Regions from separate parts of the Pseudoalteromonas sp. T1lg65 genome, predicted to be linked through region 1. Evidence: predicted binding sites of a transcription regulator. Region 1 holds the regulator's gene; each other region holds the start of a gene.

What was found. The regulator LexA, encoded in region 1, represses DNA repair genes until DNA is damaged. The targets are predictions, from matches to a motif close to TACTGTATNNNNATACAGTA.
Region 2: a site for LexA is predicted at 1,716-1,735, ahead of ACSLBF_RS04730 (DNA topoisomerase III). Genes of this name have one in related genera too.
Region 3: a site for LexA is predicted at 2,429-2,448, ahead of imuA (translesion DNA synthesis-associated protein ImuA). Genes of this name have one in related genera too.

The regions. Positions count from the first base shown of each region.
Region 1 is NZ_CP196837.1:3,620,882-3,626,153, reverse strand. It holds rRNA gene rrf (5S ribosomal RNA) at 82-196, shown strand; gene ACSLBF_RS16125 (AraC family transcriptional regulator) at 695-1,636, shown strand; gene ACSLBF_RS16120 (NAD-dependent epimerase/dehydratase family protein) at 1,732-2,586, shown strand; gene lexA (transcriptional repressor LexA) at 2,724-3,335, shown strand; gene coxB (cytochrome c oxidase subunit II) at 3,692-4,837, shown strand; gene ctaD (cytochrome c oxidase subunit I) at 4,834-5,272, shown strand, end outside.
Region 2 is NZ_CP196837.1:1,095,038-1,100,309, reverse strand. It holds gene ACSLBF_RS04730 (DNA topoisomerase III) at 1-1,706, opposite strand, end outside; gene ACSLBF_RS04725 (GNAT family N-acetyltransferase) at 1,879-2,355, opposite strand; gene ACSLBF_RS04720 (hypothetical protein) at 3,179-4,090, shown strand; partial or broken gene ACSLBF_RS04715 (toprim domain-containing protein) at 4,316-4,390, opposite strand; gene ACSLBF_RS04710 (PH domain-containing protein) at 5,120-5,272, shown strand, end outside.
Region 3 is NZ_CP196837.1:2,735,198-2,740,469, reverse strand. It holds gene ACSLBF_RS12070 (TIGR03503 family protein) at 1-1,103, shown strand, start outside; tRNA gene ACSLBF_RS12065 (tRNA-Asp) at 1,213-1,289, shown strand; tRNA gene ACSLBF_RS12060 (tRNA-Asp) at 1,319-1,395, shown strand; tRNA gene ACSLBF_RS12055 (tRNA-Asp) at 1,426-1,502, shown strand; tRNA gene ACSLBF_RS12050 (tRNA-Asp) at 1,535-1,611, shown strand; tRNA gene ACSLBF_RS12045 (tRNA-Asp) at 1,662-1,738, shown strand; tRNA gene ACSLBF_RS12040 (tRNA-Asp) at 1,780-1,856, shown strand; tRNA gene ACSLBF_RS12035 (tRNA-Asp) at 1,888-1,964, shown strand; gene imuA (translesion DNA synthesis-associated protein ImuA) at 2,461-3,147, shown strand; gene ACSLBF_RS12025 (Y-family DNA polymerase) at 3,227-4,561, shown strand; gene ACSLBF_RS12020 (error-prone DNA polymerase) at 4,561-5,272, shown strand, end outside.

The DNA.
Region 1 (5,272 bases):
GACATCGCGAAATCGGTTCACCTTGCGCAAATGGAATGCTCGTGCGATGCACGATGTCATTAAACATTTGCCCCCAGTTTTCCTGGTGAACATAGCGTTTTGGAACCACCTGACCCCATGCCGAACTCAGAAGTGAAACAAAACAGCGTCGATGATAGTGTGGCAGCTGCCATGTGAAAGTAGAACATCGCCAGGGCCTTATAAGAGAAACCCGATTCGAAAGAGTCGGGTTTTTTGCTTTTGATACTAAAGTAAAGCAGTTTGTAGGAAAAGTACTTCCATGTAGTATCTCTCCTTCGCGCATCCATACGCTCACTTCCTCATGCTGCGAAGCGTTGCTTCGGTCATTCGTCACCCAAACTCAGAAGTGAAACAAAACAGCGTCGATGATAGTGTGGCAGCTGCCATGTGTTCTTTTTTAAAAGAACGGAACATCGCCAGGGCCTTATTAGAGAAACCCCGATTCGAAAGAGTCGGGGTTTTTGCTTTTTATTTTTTGCAAACCTGACGATGTTGGAAGGCGCTTCGCTTTTCCAACCTACCAAAATACTGTCAACACCACACCAAGTAGGCCGGAATAAGCGCAGCACCATCCTACAACCGGTACAGGTTGCGGCACTGAAAGACTTTATTGTACCTTTTGCTTCCGAACTTATTACAATGCAACCTATGAAGTATGTAAATAAGGATATGAATGAACTACACAGATCCACTAAGTCTTCTGGTATCTAGTTTTGAACCTGAAGTTCAGATTTTTTCTCACCTAACACTGACAGAGCCATGGGGTATTTCTGAAAGTGAGCAAAATGCTTGCTTCTTTAGTTATGTAAAGGAGGGACAGTGCGTTGTTGAGGTATCCTCAAGTTCTAAGAGAGTAAGCCTTTCCTCAGGGCAGCTTTTGTTACTACCTAGTGGTTCTGAGCATAAGCTTATGAGTCAGCAAGGGGTTGACTGTGTAGATATAGATAAGGCTTTAGAAACAGGCATAACATCGCTGGGAGGAAAGGGGGAACATTGCTTCATGATGTGTGGAAGCTTTGTATTTGATCCATTGCATAATTGGGGGGTCTCTAGTTTAGCGATAGATTTACCTGAGTATATTGTTATCGATGCAGTCAGAGGGAGCCATCTTGCACTCGTACTTGATTGGATATATCGAGAAAATGAAGTGAAACCTATCGGTAGCCAGTTGAATATCGAACATCTTCTTAAGCTTCTGTTGATGGAAGTCATTCGAGATTTATCTACAAAGACCCATTATTTCGGCTGGATCCCAGCTATCCATGACCGATTTTTAGCACCCGCTATCATAATGATACAAAAAGATTATTCAAGACACTGGACGTTAGAAAAATTGGCTGAGCATAGCGCGCTGTCTAAGTCTGCTTTCTCCAAACGATTTAAAACACAAACTGGCTATTCACCGATCAGCTTTCTGAATCAATGGAGGTGTTTAGTGGCTGCAAAACTGCTGGTATTAAATAAGCATTCAGTACAAGACATAGGGATTAATGTAGGCTTTCAGTCTGGTGACGTGTTTATCCGTAACTTTAGAGCGTTTTATCACACAACGCCCAAGCGATATCGACTCCAGCATCAGAGAGGGAGTGGTGCCAAATCGACGATTATAGGATAGTCATCGACGAATCATCCAATAATTGAGTGCGTCTATTTTTGCAATCCTTCTTGGAGAGTATGCTGTTGGCAGCTTAAATGAATTAAGGTGAAAACATGCAAACACAAAAGGTTATTGTCACAGGTGGGACTGGAAATATTGGTAGCGCGGTTGTTTCTGAATTACTCGCGAATGATTATGTAGTTTATATTCTTTGTCGATCTGAAGTTAGCGCTCTAAGCGCTAAGCAATTGGGTGCAAGGGTAATAACGGGGAATATTGAACAGCCAGAATCTTGGCTGAGCTGGCTAGATGAGGCTACTGCATTGATTCATACAGCTTGTGGCTTCAACCAGAATATGGGCGATATAGACATCAAGTTAATGAAGTCAATTTGTAGATATCTGTCTAGCCGCAACCTTGGTATTACAATGATTTATACTTCTGGCTGCTGGACTTATGGAGAAAGTGAGCAAGCAATTACCGAACAATTTCCCAAACTGGCGATAGATGATTTTACTTGGATGTTAAGTAGTATCGACTATTTACGGTCTCAAAAATGTGTTGATCTGCGTATCGTTAGTCCAACCAATGTTGTTGATAAAAATGAACTTAACGTACCCCCTGTATTTCTTTGGGAATTAAAACGCTGTGGACACATTTGTTTGCCAGGGGGAGTTAGTCAGTCTTGGTCTGTTGTTGAAAGAGAAAACCTGGCTGAGTTATATCGACTGGTGTTAGAGCTAGGCGAGCCCGGCGAAGAATACATTGGTGTAGGTGAAGCAAAATTTAATATAGTGCAATGGTTAAAAAAAACGAATGACGTTGATGTCTTAACAGACAGAATAAGTGAATGGAAATCAATTTATGGCAATTGGGTTGAAGGGTATGCATTGCAACAGTATTTTTCCAGTGATAAAGCAATTGTGGAGCTTGGTTGGCAACCAAAAGCTATTAGTTCGTTAAATTAGCTGCATTTGTTATAAAAGGCTACGCCGTTAGTTTGGCTTTCCTAGCGGAAACCATACGAGGTTGCTCTATTTGGCGTTGCCATTTTTCGTTAACTGTATATACTCACAGTAAATGCACTGTATGGAAAACCAGTTATATGCGACCATTAACCAAACGACAAGAACAAGTTTTTGAACTGATCAAAGTGTTTATTAAAGACACGGGTATGCCTCCAACTCGAGCTGAAATCGCTGATGCATTAGGATTTAAAAGTGCAAATGCTGCAGAAGAACACCTAAAAGCACTTGCGAAAAAAGGCGTTATCGAAATGGTGCCAGGTGCAAGTAGAGGTATACGGTTGGCAGAAGACGACAGTGAAGAAGGATTGCCTGTCATTGGTCGGGTCGCTGCGGGTGAGCCTATTCTTGCTGAACAGCACGTTGAGTCCCATTATAACGTTGATGCCAGTATTTTTAAGCCACATGCCGATTACCTACTTCGAGTTAATGGAATGAGCATGAAGGATATTGGTATTTTAGATGGTGATCTTCTCGCAGTGCATCGAACTCAAGTGGCTGAAAATGGTCAGGTGGTTGTAGCTCGAGTTGAAGATGATGTCACTGTTAAACGCATTGAGAAGAAAGGTGCAAAAGTACTGCTGCACGCAGAAAATGAAGAGTTCTCCCCAATAGAAGTCGATCTAACGTCGCAAAATTTCGCAATAGAAGGGTTGGCTGTCGGGATTATTAGAACTGCTGACTGGATGTAATTAAGGATGACGTTGCTGATAAAAATGCAGTAGCGTCATCTTTTTGTAAAAAAATAGACAAATATCTTACTTTTTGCCGCTTAGTATCATGAAGAAGCCTTAAATTAGGCTTTGTAAATACAAATCGTTGCTTTCACTATCCTGAATTTATTAGATTATTTCTCCATCTTTTCTGCTTTCGTAGCGCACTTAACTAAAAACTTATTAACATTCTATTCTCAAATTTCTTGCCATTTTGAAGATCCTCGACTAATTGGTTAATAGTCGTGCAGTAAGTCCATGTATACGTGGGCATTATGACAGTCATCCAATAATAACAAGAGGCACAGCTAGACTGGCCTTGAAGGAGACGTCAAATGAAAATTTGTCGAATAGTTACCGTTATTGTCATTGCGCTAGTTTCTGAGTTTGCACTTGCTAACAGCGCGTACAATATGCGGCAAGGAGTTACAGACATTAGTCAGCAAGTCTACGACCTACACATGACGATATTTCTGATCTGTTGTGCAATCGGTGCTGTGGTATTTGCGGTAATGTTTTGGGCGCTATTAAAACATCGAAAATCCAAAGGCGTTGTGCCAGCTCAGTTCCATGAGAGTACAAAAGTTGAGATTTTGTGGACTGCAATTCCATTTGTCATTTTGATTGCGATGGCTATTCCGGCTACGAAAACCTTGATTGCAATGGAAGATACGAGCAAAGCGGATCTTACTATTAAGGTAACTGGCTCGCAATGGAAATGGCACTATGAATACATGGGCCACGATGTAGAGTTTTATTCCTTACTTTCTACCCCAAAAGATCAAATAAATGATCAACAAGACAAGACAGAAAATTACCTATTGGAAGTGGATAAACCTTTGGTTATACCCACAGATAGAAAGGTTCGTTTTTTGATGACATCTGACGATGTTATTCACTCTTGGTGGGTACCTGACTTTGCTGTCAAAAAGGATGCCAACCCTGGGTTTATAAATGAAGCCTGGACTAAGGTAAATGAAGAAGGGACTTATCGAGGTCAATGTGCTGAACTGTGTGGAAAAGACCATGGTTTCATGCCGGTTGTAGTTGAAGCTGTAGCGCCGGAAAAGTTTGATTCTTGGCTAGCTAATGCGAAGGCAGAGAAACTGCAAGCGCAGGCAGAATCAGAGGCAATTGCTCAGCAAACGCTGTCGAAAGAAGAATTGATGACAGTGGGTGAACAAACCTATATGGCGTACTGTGCAGCATGTCATCAGCCAACAGGGCTTGGTTTACCTGGGGTTTTTCCAGCGCTTAAAGACAATAAAGTTGTACTGGGTGATGTGAAAGAACACATAGATGTATTGCTTTTAGGCCGTCCTGGTACCGCAATGCAGGCATTTGCTAAACAGTTAACGATTAAGCAGTTGGCTGGTGTCATCACTTATAAACGTAACAGCTGGGGAAATGATACGGGAGAAGTCATACAACCTAGTCAAGTACAAGCAGAAATTGACGCGCTAGAGGAGGCTGGAAAATGAGTGCCATAGTCGAAGAACATTCCCATCACAGTGCACCAAAAGGCCTTAAGCGGTGGCTTTATACTACAAACCATAAAGATATAGGCACGTTATATCTCATATTTTCTTTAACCATGTTCCTCATTGGTGGAGCAATGGCAATGGTTATCAGGGCTGAGTTATTCCAGCCTGGTTTACAACTTGTAGACCCCCATTTTTTTAATCAAATGACAACAGTACATGGTCTGATCATGGTATTTGGGGCTGTTATGCCAGCGTTTACAGGTTTGGCTAACTGGATGATCCCTATGATGATCGGTGCTCCTGATATGGCTCTGCCTCGAATGAATAACTGGAGCTTTTGGATACTACCATTTGCGTTTGCAATTCTGTTACTGTCGTTGTTTCTAGAAGGCGGAGGTCCGGCTTTTGGTTGGACATTCTATGCGCCACTTT
Region 2 (5,272 bases), 1.4 Mb from region 1:
GGCATTGAAAGCGATGCAGGTAAACTTAAAATAAACGCCTTACCAAGATCGGTCGCTAAAATCTGTTTGCCTTGTCTTTGTAAAAACCCCCGTTTGAACAGTAACTCAATGATCCCTGCTCTCGTTGCCTCAGTACCTAGCCCGTCGGTCTCTTTCAGTACTTTACGAATAGACTTATCTTCAACATAACGTGCGATACCTGTCATCGCACTCAACAAGGTAGCCTCAGTAAAATGCTTTGGAGGCTGGGTCTGCTTTTCAATCACTTTTGCATTTTCACAGTGCAGTATCTCGCCTTTTTCCAGCGGTGGTAGCAGCTTCTCTTCTTGCTCTGGCTTATCTTTATTTTGATACAGTACCTTAAAACCAAGATCTAATACTTGATTAGCAGATGCCAAAAATTCACCACCGGCGATCCTTAACCAAGCTTTGCTCTCGTTGTATCGATATGGCGGGTAAAACTGCGCTAAATATTGTCTCGCTATTAGCTGGTATACTTGCAGCTCTTTTTGCCCAAGCTGAGCCGACTTAAGCTTTTTGCTGGTTGGAATAATGGCATGGTGCGCGTCGACTTTTGCACTGTTCCAACAACTGCTTTTACGCTCTGTATCCGCTTGTTCGAATTGGCCCTGCTCTACCCCATTGTTATTTACAACTGCCGCTAATACATCGTGGCGTTCTTGCCAGTGCTCTTTTGGAATATAGCGGTTATCTGAACGCGGATAGGTAATGAGTTTATGTTTTTCATATAAGCTTTGGCAGATATTTAACACCAACTGAGCTGACATGCCGTAACGTTTATTGGCGTCGATTTGTAATGCCGAGAGGTTGTAAGGCAGCGGCGCGTTTTGTTTTTTCTCTTTGCGCTCAACACGTTCAACTTCCGCGTTTTGTCCCGTCACTCGCACAGCGACATTTTCAGCTAAGGCCTTAACCAAGACGCGCCCTTCTTCATCCATGTAAGGCTGACACGCTTCACTGGGTAGCCACTTGGCTGCAAATATCCCCCATTCTGGTTTGTTAATTTGGGCTAGCACTTCATAAAATGGTTTTGAGACAAACTCAGCTATTTCTAAATCGCGCCTAACCACCAGTCCTAATACTGGCGTTTGTACTCGTCCAACTGACAACACGCCTTGTACGCCTGCACGTTGCCCCGCCAAGGTATATGCACGAGTGAGGTTCATTCCAAATAACCAGTCGGCTCTGGCGCGAGCCAACGCAGATACGCTTAATGGCACAAACGCTTGATTAGACTTCAACGAGTTCAGTGCTTTTTTTACCGCGGACAAATTTAAATCACTGATTAAAAGCCTTTTGACTTGCGACTTTTTATTGGTAGAAAGCTTTGCGTATTCAATCACTTCATCCACCAGCAATTGACCTTCTCGGTCGGGATCGCCAGCATGCACCACTTCGCTCGCCTGACCAATGAGCTTTTTAACCACAGTTAGTTGTTTTCGGGTTTTGCTTTTCGCTTTAAATTGCCATTGCGAGGGAATAATAGGTAAGTCTTCATGCCGCCATTTTTTATACTTAGCATCGTAATCTTCCGGCTCTGCTTGCTCTAGCAGGTGACCGATACACCAAGTCACAATATCGCCATTTGCAGCCTGAATATGACCGTCTTTTTTACTGTGAGGTTTAGGCAAGGCATCCGCAATGGCGCGACCCAAGGAGGGCTTTTCGGCGATATAAAGTCTCATAACTCAACAAACTGTTTATTTATACAGTTATCATAGCGAAGTTTTTTGAAAATGACTAGCTTAGGGTTGGTGTGTATGGCGTAGTGAAACCACTTTTTTAAGCTCATTACCCCAGCATAATTGTAAATAGTGATGGGTGTCATTGATTCTTCTCTTGGATTTAACTTTAGGCCTAGAGTTTTCGCCACATCAATTGCGCATCAGCACCATAACTTTTGCACACATTTTTCGACAACGGTTTAAAGCCGTGCCTTTGCCAAAACAACTCTGAGTTCTGGACTGAAACCAACCTAATTTCTTTGAAACCCAAACCAGTTGCAATCCCAACCAGATGCTTCATCAGTTTTGAACCAATGCCTTGGCCAAATGAGGAGCTTGTAATTGCCAAGTCATGAAGAAATAGGATGTCCCCTTCAGTTTCTTTAGGTAAGGCGTTAAACAACTTCGGAGGCTGCTCTTTATTCCAAGAGTGCGCTAACAAATAACCCTTTAGTTCTTCACAGTCTCGATAGATAAAACAGCATTTGGGGGTTCTATTCCATTTGTCCTTTAACACCTCAAGACTTTCTGGTTCGACAAGCAGGTAGACCTCTGATTGTAGTTTTAGTATTTCAGGCCACGCTGCTTCGCTGATTATTTCTATCGACATGCTCTACTCTAAAATACTCTTGGCCTAGACATAATGACTCCCCACACGGTTCAACCTCCGCATTTTCGTGGGTTAGCTAAAAGCCAGAGCCATAATTAGTTTGTCAAATAACTAAGCAGCAGAAACTAGTATGAACAAACATAGCATACTTTTCATTGGCTTAGACACACATAAAGAATGTAATGAAATCGCTTACCTTGAGGGGGCTGAGTATATCGCTGTACACCCACCATAAATTTGTGCCAATAAAACATCGTATTTTTTATTTCAATAAATTCAGACACTTAATTAAGTTTTGAATGCTTCGAAAAATATCTAATTTAGAGAGTTTTAGTTTGTTAATTGTGCCGTTAATTCGGCATCTATTAAATGTAATATATGACGTGTCAGATTGTTGGATAGCACCTTCGACTTATCCAAGCTACGCGAACATTGAAGTAGGTCGGTTAAGTGGCTAAGTCACACTGCATGGTAAAAAAAGTTCTAATCAGATGTACGGTTAGACCGCTAAATCATACTTCGCTGATTCTGACCAACCGTACCCATGTGCGCAAAAGTCAATTGGTAATCTAAAGGGCACGTGACTTTCAATTCATTTATACCTAGTGGTGTAGAGTCAAAATATTTTCCTGCCGCTAATATGTAACCAACCACTGTCACAAAAACAGGATGTAACCCCGTGTAATCAGCAGTAATTATTATTAATTTTTATCAGTGCTAGATTTTACTTTGCTCTTTGAGAGTTTGAATGTAGCACAATTATTCAATATACCTCATGAGACAAAAACGAAGCCTCTATGTTGTAAATATCTAAGGAAATAAAATGAATAGCACAGATTTTAATTTTGAAAGCCTAGCTGATAAAGATGCCTTAAAAACTACTACTTTAGGAACTACTGCACCTCAATTCGCGGCACGGAATTTTGCATCGCAAGCTCTAAATGTGATTACCTCCCCCTTGGCCGGCAAAGCATGGAGTTACATCTTTGGTAAAAGTGGATCTACAAAAGATTATTTGAAATCTGATTTTATCCGTATTTCCATTACCACTCAGTTACTGAGCATTAAAGAAATTGTTTCAAAGCAACCTTTAGTAGATGCTTATAATAAGCTTCAAAAAAGCCTTGATAGATTTGAAGAAGGAAGAAGTAATATCGGAATTAAGGAAAAGAGGGAGCGTTTATTTGAATCTTTAGACCTCTGCAAAGATGCTTGTAATATATTGGATGATAAAGATGATGCGACTTGGATCGGTGGATATTATACAGCGGTCAGCCAATATGCTTTCTTAGCTTCACAGGTATTAGTTTTCCAAAAGCAACCTGACTATAACAACACAAACTCGCCTGAGAATATAGTTGACCCGAAGACCATAGCGTCATACCTAAAGAAAGCAAAAGAATATGTTAGCAATAAAGATAGAATTGATAAAATTCATAACGAAGTAAAGGGGAAGTTTGGAGAGATTACGCATAAAGGGAGCACCCATCCATATGGCTTCGTATATGCGTACGATGGACAGAACAACTTCTTACGTAACGGTAGCAAACAAGACATGATAAAAGTAAGAGAAAACTTACTTAACACTGCACTAAACGCTGTCAATAGTGAAATTATTCAACCAGATGTTGTCCGGATTTGGGATGTCATGATTGACGAACTTGAGCACTATTCGAAAAGTAATCCCATAGTACCGCTAGTCCAACGTACCCGAGAAGAAGTGGCTACATCGTAGTTTTCAAGCACAACTGTAGCTGACACCCATTGGTTTTAACAAGAGTATAAGCCACTGTTTGTGTCATTAACATTGTACTTTTTTTGCTAAAAACAACCTCAGCGTATAAGTATCACTTTGCGACTGCTAAACGCATAAATCGCTGAAACGCATAAATCGCTGACACCCACCATAAATTAGTGCCATAGCATGAATAAACATAGCGGTGGGTGTCTTAGATTCTGTTTTACTGTGAGGTTTTGGCAAGGCATCCGCAATGGCGCGACCCAAGGAGGGTTTTTCGGCGATATAAAGTCTCATAACAATTTAAACTGTGTATTTATACAGTTATCATAGCGAAGTTTTTTGAAAATGACTAGCTTAGGGTTGGTGTGTAGGCGTAGTGAAACCACCTTTTTTAAGCTCATTACCCCAGCATAATTGTAAATAGTGATGGGTGTCATTGATTCTTTGTTTCGATATGATCGTTATCGACTGGATCACCACTAACAAATCAATACTAGAGCCACGATGCTTTAGAGCTGTTAAATCTGGTCTAATAAAGTCGGTATAAGTCTTTCCTAGACCCATATCGATAATTATATTAGTGCTTTCATTATTAAAACTGACAAGAAAAGAAACTCCCTGACAAGCGGACATGCTTGGATGCAACAACAACGATAGCAGAACGAACTAGTCGGCAGTAAAGTTTGATAAAAATCAATCAGTTAACGTGCTTACTTGCTCAGACTAGCATCCTTAGTACATGTAAAAAATATTTGATTATCTAGCCAAACTTAGGTGTAATGGTGACATATTAAGCGCTGAGCAATGCAGGGAAAGCTTAAGTAGTAATATAGCTAAGCTGATTAAACTAGCTAGTAGAGCTAGAGCCTCTAAAAAGCAAATTCCCATAGCATAAATAACCCCAAATCTGACACACCGAGCGGTTAGCGGCTCAGCCCAAAAAGTGATTATGCAACACAAACTGCGTGTCGCATAAATACTAAAATGTTATGTGAATTTTAACCAAACCCTAAGGAGGGAACCATGTCATACATAGAAGAATCATTATCAAAAGGAGAGTATATCTATCAGATATTCCCTCACCACTGGATGGTAAGAGTTGCAATAGCCATTCATTTCATTATTGGTTTTATTACAATGGGGATCTGGCTAATACCTGCCATTTTGATATGGCTC
Region 3 (5,272 bases), 890 kb from region 1:
ACGAAGTCAGCTATGACCTTATTATTATCAAAAATCCAACCCCTGGGCCTTGGCAAGTTGTTGGTCAAATTCAAGACGGTAGCCGAATTATGGTACTCGGAGATATTGCCCTTGAAGTTGAACAACTGCCGCCGTTGTTGTTTCGTGGCGAGACCCTGAAAGTTTCAGCCAGAGTGACCAATGATGGAAAGCCTATCGATATTGGTTATTTTAGAGATGTGGTCTCGTTACACGTTGAATTTGCAAGTACGAATAATGACAACTACGCAAATTTTGGCGCTGGCACGCATAGTGTCACGGAGTTTAAAGATGACGGCCGAGAGTTTGATGAGCGTCCAATGGACGGTATTTTTACTGGTGAGTTTAGCTTGAGTTTTCCCGCTGGTGAGTGGCAACCTGAATACTTTATTGAAACCCCCATTTTAAAACGTCGTGTCGTGTCTAAGCCTATCGTGGTTGCTGAGCCACCTTTTGCATTCGACCTAATGTTAGCTGGAGAAGGCGAGTTAGAGCATGGTCTAACCATTAATATTGACCCAGCCATTGTTAAAGCTGAAACCATACTGTTTCAGGGGAAGGTGCTATATCCCAATGGTGAAGAACAAATATTTACGTTAGACGCGCAAGAGCGACTATATCGTCAATTAGGAATTAAAAACTATGACTGGGGTCGATACAGCGTAGAAATTTCTGTATTTGGCGAAAATATCAATGGTCGTGAATTTATGGCAACACTGCCTAATTACAATTTTGAGATAGAAAGACCGATTGAAAAAGTCCCTGAACTTTCTATTATTGAACGTCCTGACTTAATCAAAAAAATTAAGCCCAAGCCAGAGCCTAAAATGAGTACTGAACTACTGGTCACAATTATTGTAGCGGGCAACTTATTGGTACTACTAATTGGTTGGGCTTTAGTGCGTGTTTTTGTCCAAAATAAGCCATTACTACCAAAAATATCTTTACCAACCAACCCCTTTAAGAAGAAAGCCGAAGTACTTGATTTGGGCCAATTGGAAGCTTCGGAAGACGAGCAACAAGAGAATGGTTCAAAAAATAACAAATCAGGTGATATTTTGAACCTTTCAATGAAAGATAACTAAAAAACCCGGTTTTTTTTAAAAAAACGGTTGACTCAAGAAGGGGTCATTCGTATTATTCACGCCGCTGTCAGGGAGCACCCCTTACAGCAAATACTGCAAAAATGCATGCGGAGTGGTAGTTCAGTTGGTTAGAATACCGGCCTGTCACGCCGGGGGTCGCGGGTTCGAGTCCCGTCCACTCCGCCAATTTTCCTCAGTATTTATAAGTACACGCTGGAGTGGTAGTTCAGTTGGTTAGAATACCGGCCTGTCACGCCGGGGGTCGCGGGTTCGAGTCCCGTCCACTCCGCCAATTACTTATTTCAATGGTGCATGCTTCTTTGGAGTGGTAGTTCAGTTGGTTAGAATACCGGCCTGTCACGCCGGGGGTCGCGGGTTCGAGTCCCGTCCACTCCGCCAACACTTTAGAAGCAGTCATATTAATACTCTGTGGAGTGGTAGTTCAGTTGGTTAGAATACCGGCCTGTCACGCCGGGGGTCGCGGGTTCGAGTCCCGTCCACTCCGCCAGTTTTAATATGCAAATTTTTATAAGCTCAATGGCAGCTTATTTACTCTGTGGAGTGGTAGTTCAGTTGGTTAGAATACCGGCCTGTCACGCCGGGGGTCGCGGGTTCGAGTCCCGTCCACTCCGCCAACACAAATCAGAGTCAATTAAAGTCATCAAGATATCTCAGCGGAGTGGTAGTTCAGTTGGTTAGAATACCGGCCTGTCACGCCGGGGGTCGCGGGTTCGAGTCCCGTCCACTCCGCCATTTATTGATATCTTACTAAATCTATCGCTGCGGAGTGGTAGTTCAGTTGGTTAGAATACCGGCCTGTCACGCCGGGGGTCGCGGGTTCGAGTCCCGTCCACTCCGCCATTTAGTAAATCTATATTTTTCTATATTCTTCCCTGTCTTTTAATCTAAAGAAATACAATTATTTTTACTGATCTCCTTACTTAACTTTTACCTTTTCCGTTCCTGATTGTATGTTTTCGATACAATACGCACTAATACCAACTCACATTAGTATATGCTTCATTTGAGAGAAACCCGTTGTCTACGGTTTTAATACCAATTCGCAATAACACTTAATCATTTTGAAAGATTAAATCTGACGATAGCTGCGCTAAAAATTTCTCATTTAGAACAACTAAATAGCAAAATTCTTGCCTTGCGTACACGGATATAGGTACCTAAGCGTAGCAGGACGCGATAGCGGTGCTATCGCCAAGTTTTCCTTGCCTCAAAATAGATCACTTCATTAAGTGGATTGGTATAAGTTGCATTTAGTGCAATAAGATCTTGCCGTGTTCATCTTGCGATCTCGCCCACTTTGAATATACTGTATATATAAACAGTGTTTGGGTGACGTATGGCTGATTTCCTTAATTTGTTACAGCGTAAGCATTTGGTCTGGCGTGGTCGGGGACATCGACATGCTATGGAGACTATTTCAACAGGATTTAAAGAGTTGGATACGGCACTTTATGGTGGCTGGCCGCGGCATGGAATGATCTTAGTTGAATCCCTTTTTGGCTCTGGTGAGTTACGTTTGTTATTACCGCATTTAGGCCAAGATGAACGTATTAAGGTGTTGATCCAACCACCAAGTTGTATTTATGCAGAAGCACTAGCATATCAAGGGGTTAGAGCCGATGAGTTGATGCTATTAGAGTGTGATTCCCATAAAGATGCGTTATGGAGCGCCGAGCAATGCTTAAAAAGTGGTGCCTGTGGCACGGTAATGCTATGGCATGAACAGTTTGAGGTCGCGGTGGTGAAACGCTTGCAGCTCGCTGCGGAACAGGGAGACTGTCGACTCTTTGCGCTACATAATAATGCATTTATGGGGTCATTGCCGATTGCTTTATCCTTATCTGTTAAAGCGCAAGAGTCAGGTATCCAGATAGAGATAAAAAAGCATAGAGGCAACTTTAGTCATGCAACAGTTAAACTAGAAAACCGGTTTTATTGGCCTGAGCTGCAAGCCCATCAGCCATTTGGTACAGCAAACAATATAGTCATGCTGACTCATGCTCAGCAACGGTTGAGCAGCTGAGGTAATAATGCAGTGGCTCTATATTTACTTTCCAAAGTTACAATTGGAAAGCTTGCTAACTACATCAATGACAGAGGAAATGACAAAAGCCATTATTATTATCGATGGCAGAAAGAACCAAGTAGTGCAATTAAATCAGCATGCTGAAGTTCAAGGAATTAAGGCGGGAATGGGACTTGGTACGGCAATATCCCTTTGTGAGCACTTACAAGTATTATCTTATGATGCTGAGTTAGAAAGACAGAGCATGACTCAGATAGCTACTGTGCTTTATAACGTCAGTGCAGATCTTTGTATTGATAGTTGCAAAGGTGTCGCACTAAAAGTTGATACTATGCTGGCGATTTACCCCTCAGTGGCTGCTTTTTGGCAGGCAGCTGACGACGTATTAAAACCACTAACACTAAGCTATCGATATGCTAATGCCTGTTCGATAAAAATGGCCAAGTTGCTTGCTCAGCAAGGTATTAATCGTGTCGATATCAGTCAAGCTCAGACTAGCAAACGGCTATATAGTATTGCTTTAGCAAATACCGAGTTAGATAGTAAAGCAATTGAGCAGCTACGTCGTGCTGGGATCAAAACTGTAGGGCAGTTACAGCATTTATCGATATCAGAATTATCTAAGCGATTTGATAGTGAAGTAGTGCATTATATAGGCTGCTTATTTGGTAAATTTCATGAAACAGCCAAGTTCTACCAACCTACTGAAACTTTTGAGCTTACTGTGCCACTCCTTTATGAAGCAGAGCTATTGGCTTGGATAGACGCATTATTAATGAATATGTTACTGAAGCTAGAGGCCTTTTTACGATGCCGTAATAAGCTGGCCAGCACATTACATTTTTATTTTTTACTCAGAGATGCAGAAGCTGTCGAACTAGAGGTAAGCAGCGCTGAGCCACAATATCAGGCGCAGTATTGGAAGCGCTTATTAGATTTGAAATTAGCACCAATAACACTTTTAGCGCCAGTGCAAGAAGTGCGCTTAAAAGTGGATAAACTGCTGACACAAGAGGTAACAACACCAGACTTGTTTACTCGCCAACAAACGGCGATGAGTGAACTTGCTCTGTTATCCTTACTGCGCGCCAAGCTGGGTCATGGCAGTGTTTGTTTTCCATCGTTAACTGGAGATCCAAGGCCTGAATACGCGACGCGCTATCATGATAGACGATGTGACAAACAACTACCACTAAGCCCTAAATTCAGACCGAGCATGCTACTGCCTGAGCCCCAGCCTTTGACTGAAAAAGTCCAGCATGTGTCTGGTCCCGAGCGTATTGCAACAGGATGGTGGGATGGCCACACAATCCAACGAGATTACTTTATTGTTCGTAATCAGCAACAGCAGCTACTTTGGGTATTTAGAGATAGCCAACAACGCTGGTTTTTACATGGAGTATTCTGCTAATGGAATACGCTGAGCTATGCGCGCAAAGTAACTTTTCGTTTTTAACGGGTGCATCAAAACCGGAAGAATTGGTACGGCAGGCTGATGCTCTGGAGTATCAAGCGCTTGCGATTACGGATGAATGTTCATTAGCAGGCGTGGTACGTGCCTACGCCTATCACAAAACACACCAGCTAAAGCTTAAGCTCATTATTGGCAGTTTGCTTAAACATCGAGGCATGGAAGTCGTTGTTTTGTGTCCCACTCATCTGGCTTACAGTGAGCTGTGTCGTGTTATCAGTAACGCACGGCAACGCAGTGAAAAAGGCCAATACCAGCTGAGCGACTGGGATCTTATGTCTATTAAGCATGGCTTATTGCTATTCTTGCCTACAGGCAATAAGCATGATGTCGCTCACCTTGAGTGGCTGAAAAAGTATCACCAAGGACGATTATGGATAGCTTACCAAAGGCTACTTACTGAGCAAGATGCTGTGAAGCTACGCCATACGGAATCTTTATCTACAACTTATAGCATTCCTATTTGTGCCGTCGGTGGAGTGGTGATGCATTGTACGTCACGTCAGGCACTACAGCATACGCTAACGGCGATCCGTCTGAATAAAACAATAGATGCCATTCCTGAAAAACTGCTGACGAATACCGAGCAAGCGTTACGACCTTTACATAAGTTGAGCAAGCTTTTTAAAGGTGAATGGCTAGTAGAGACGG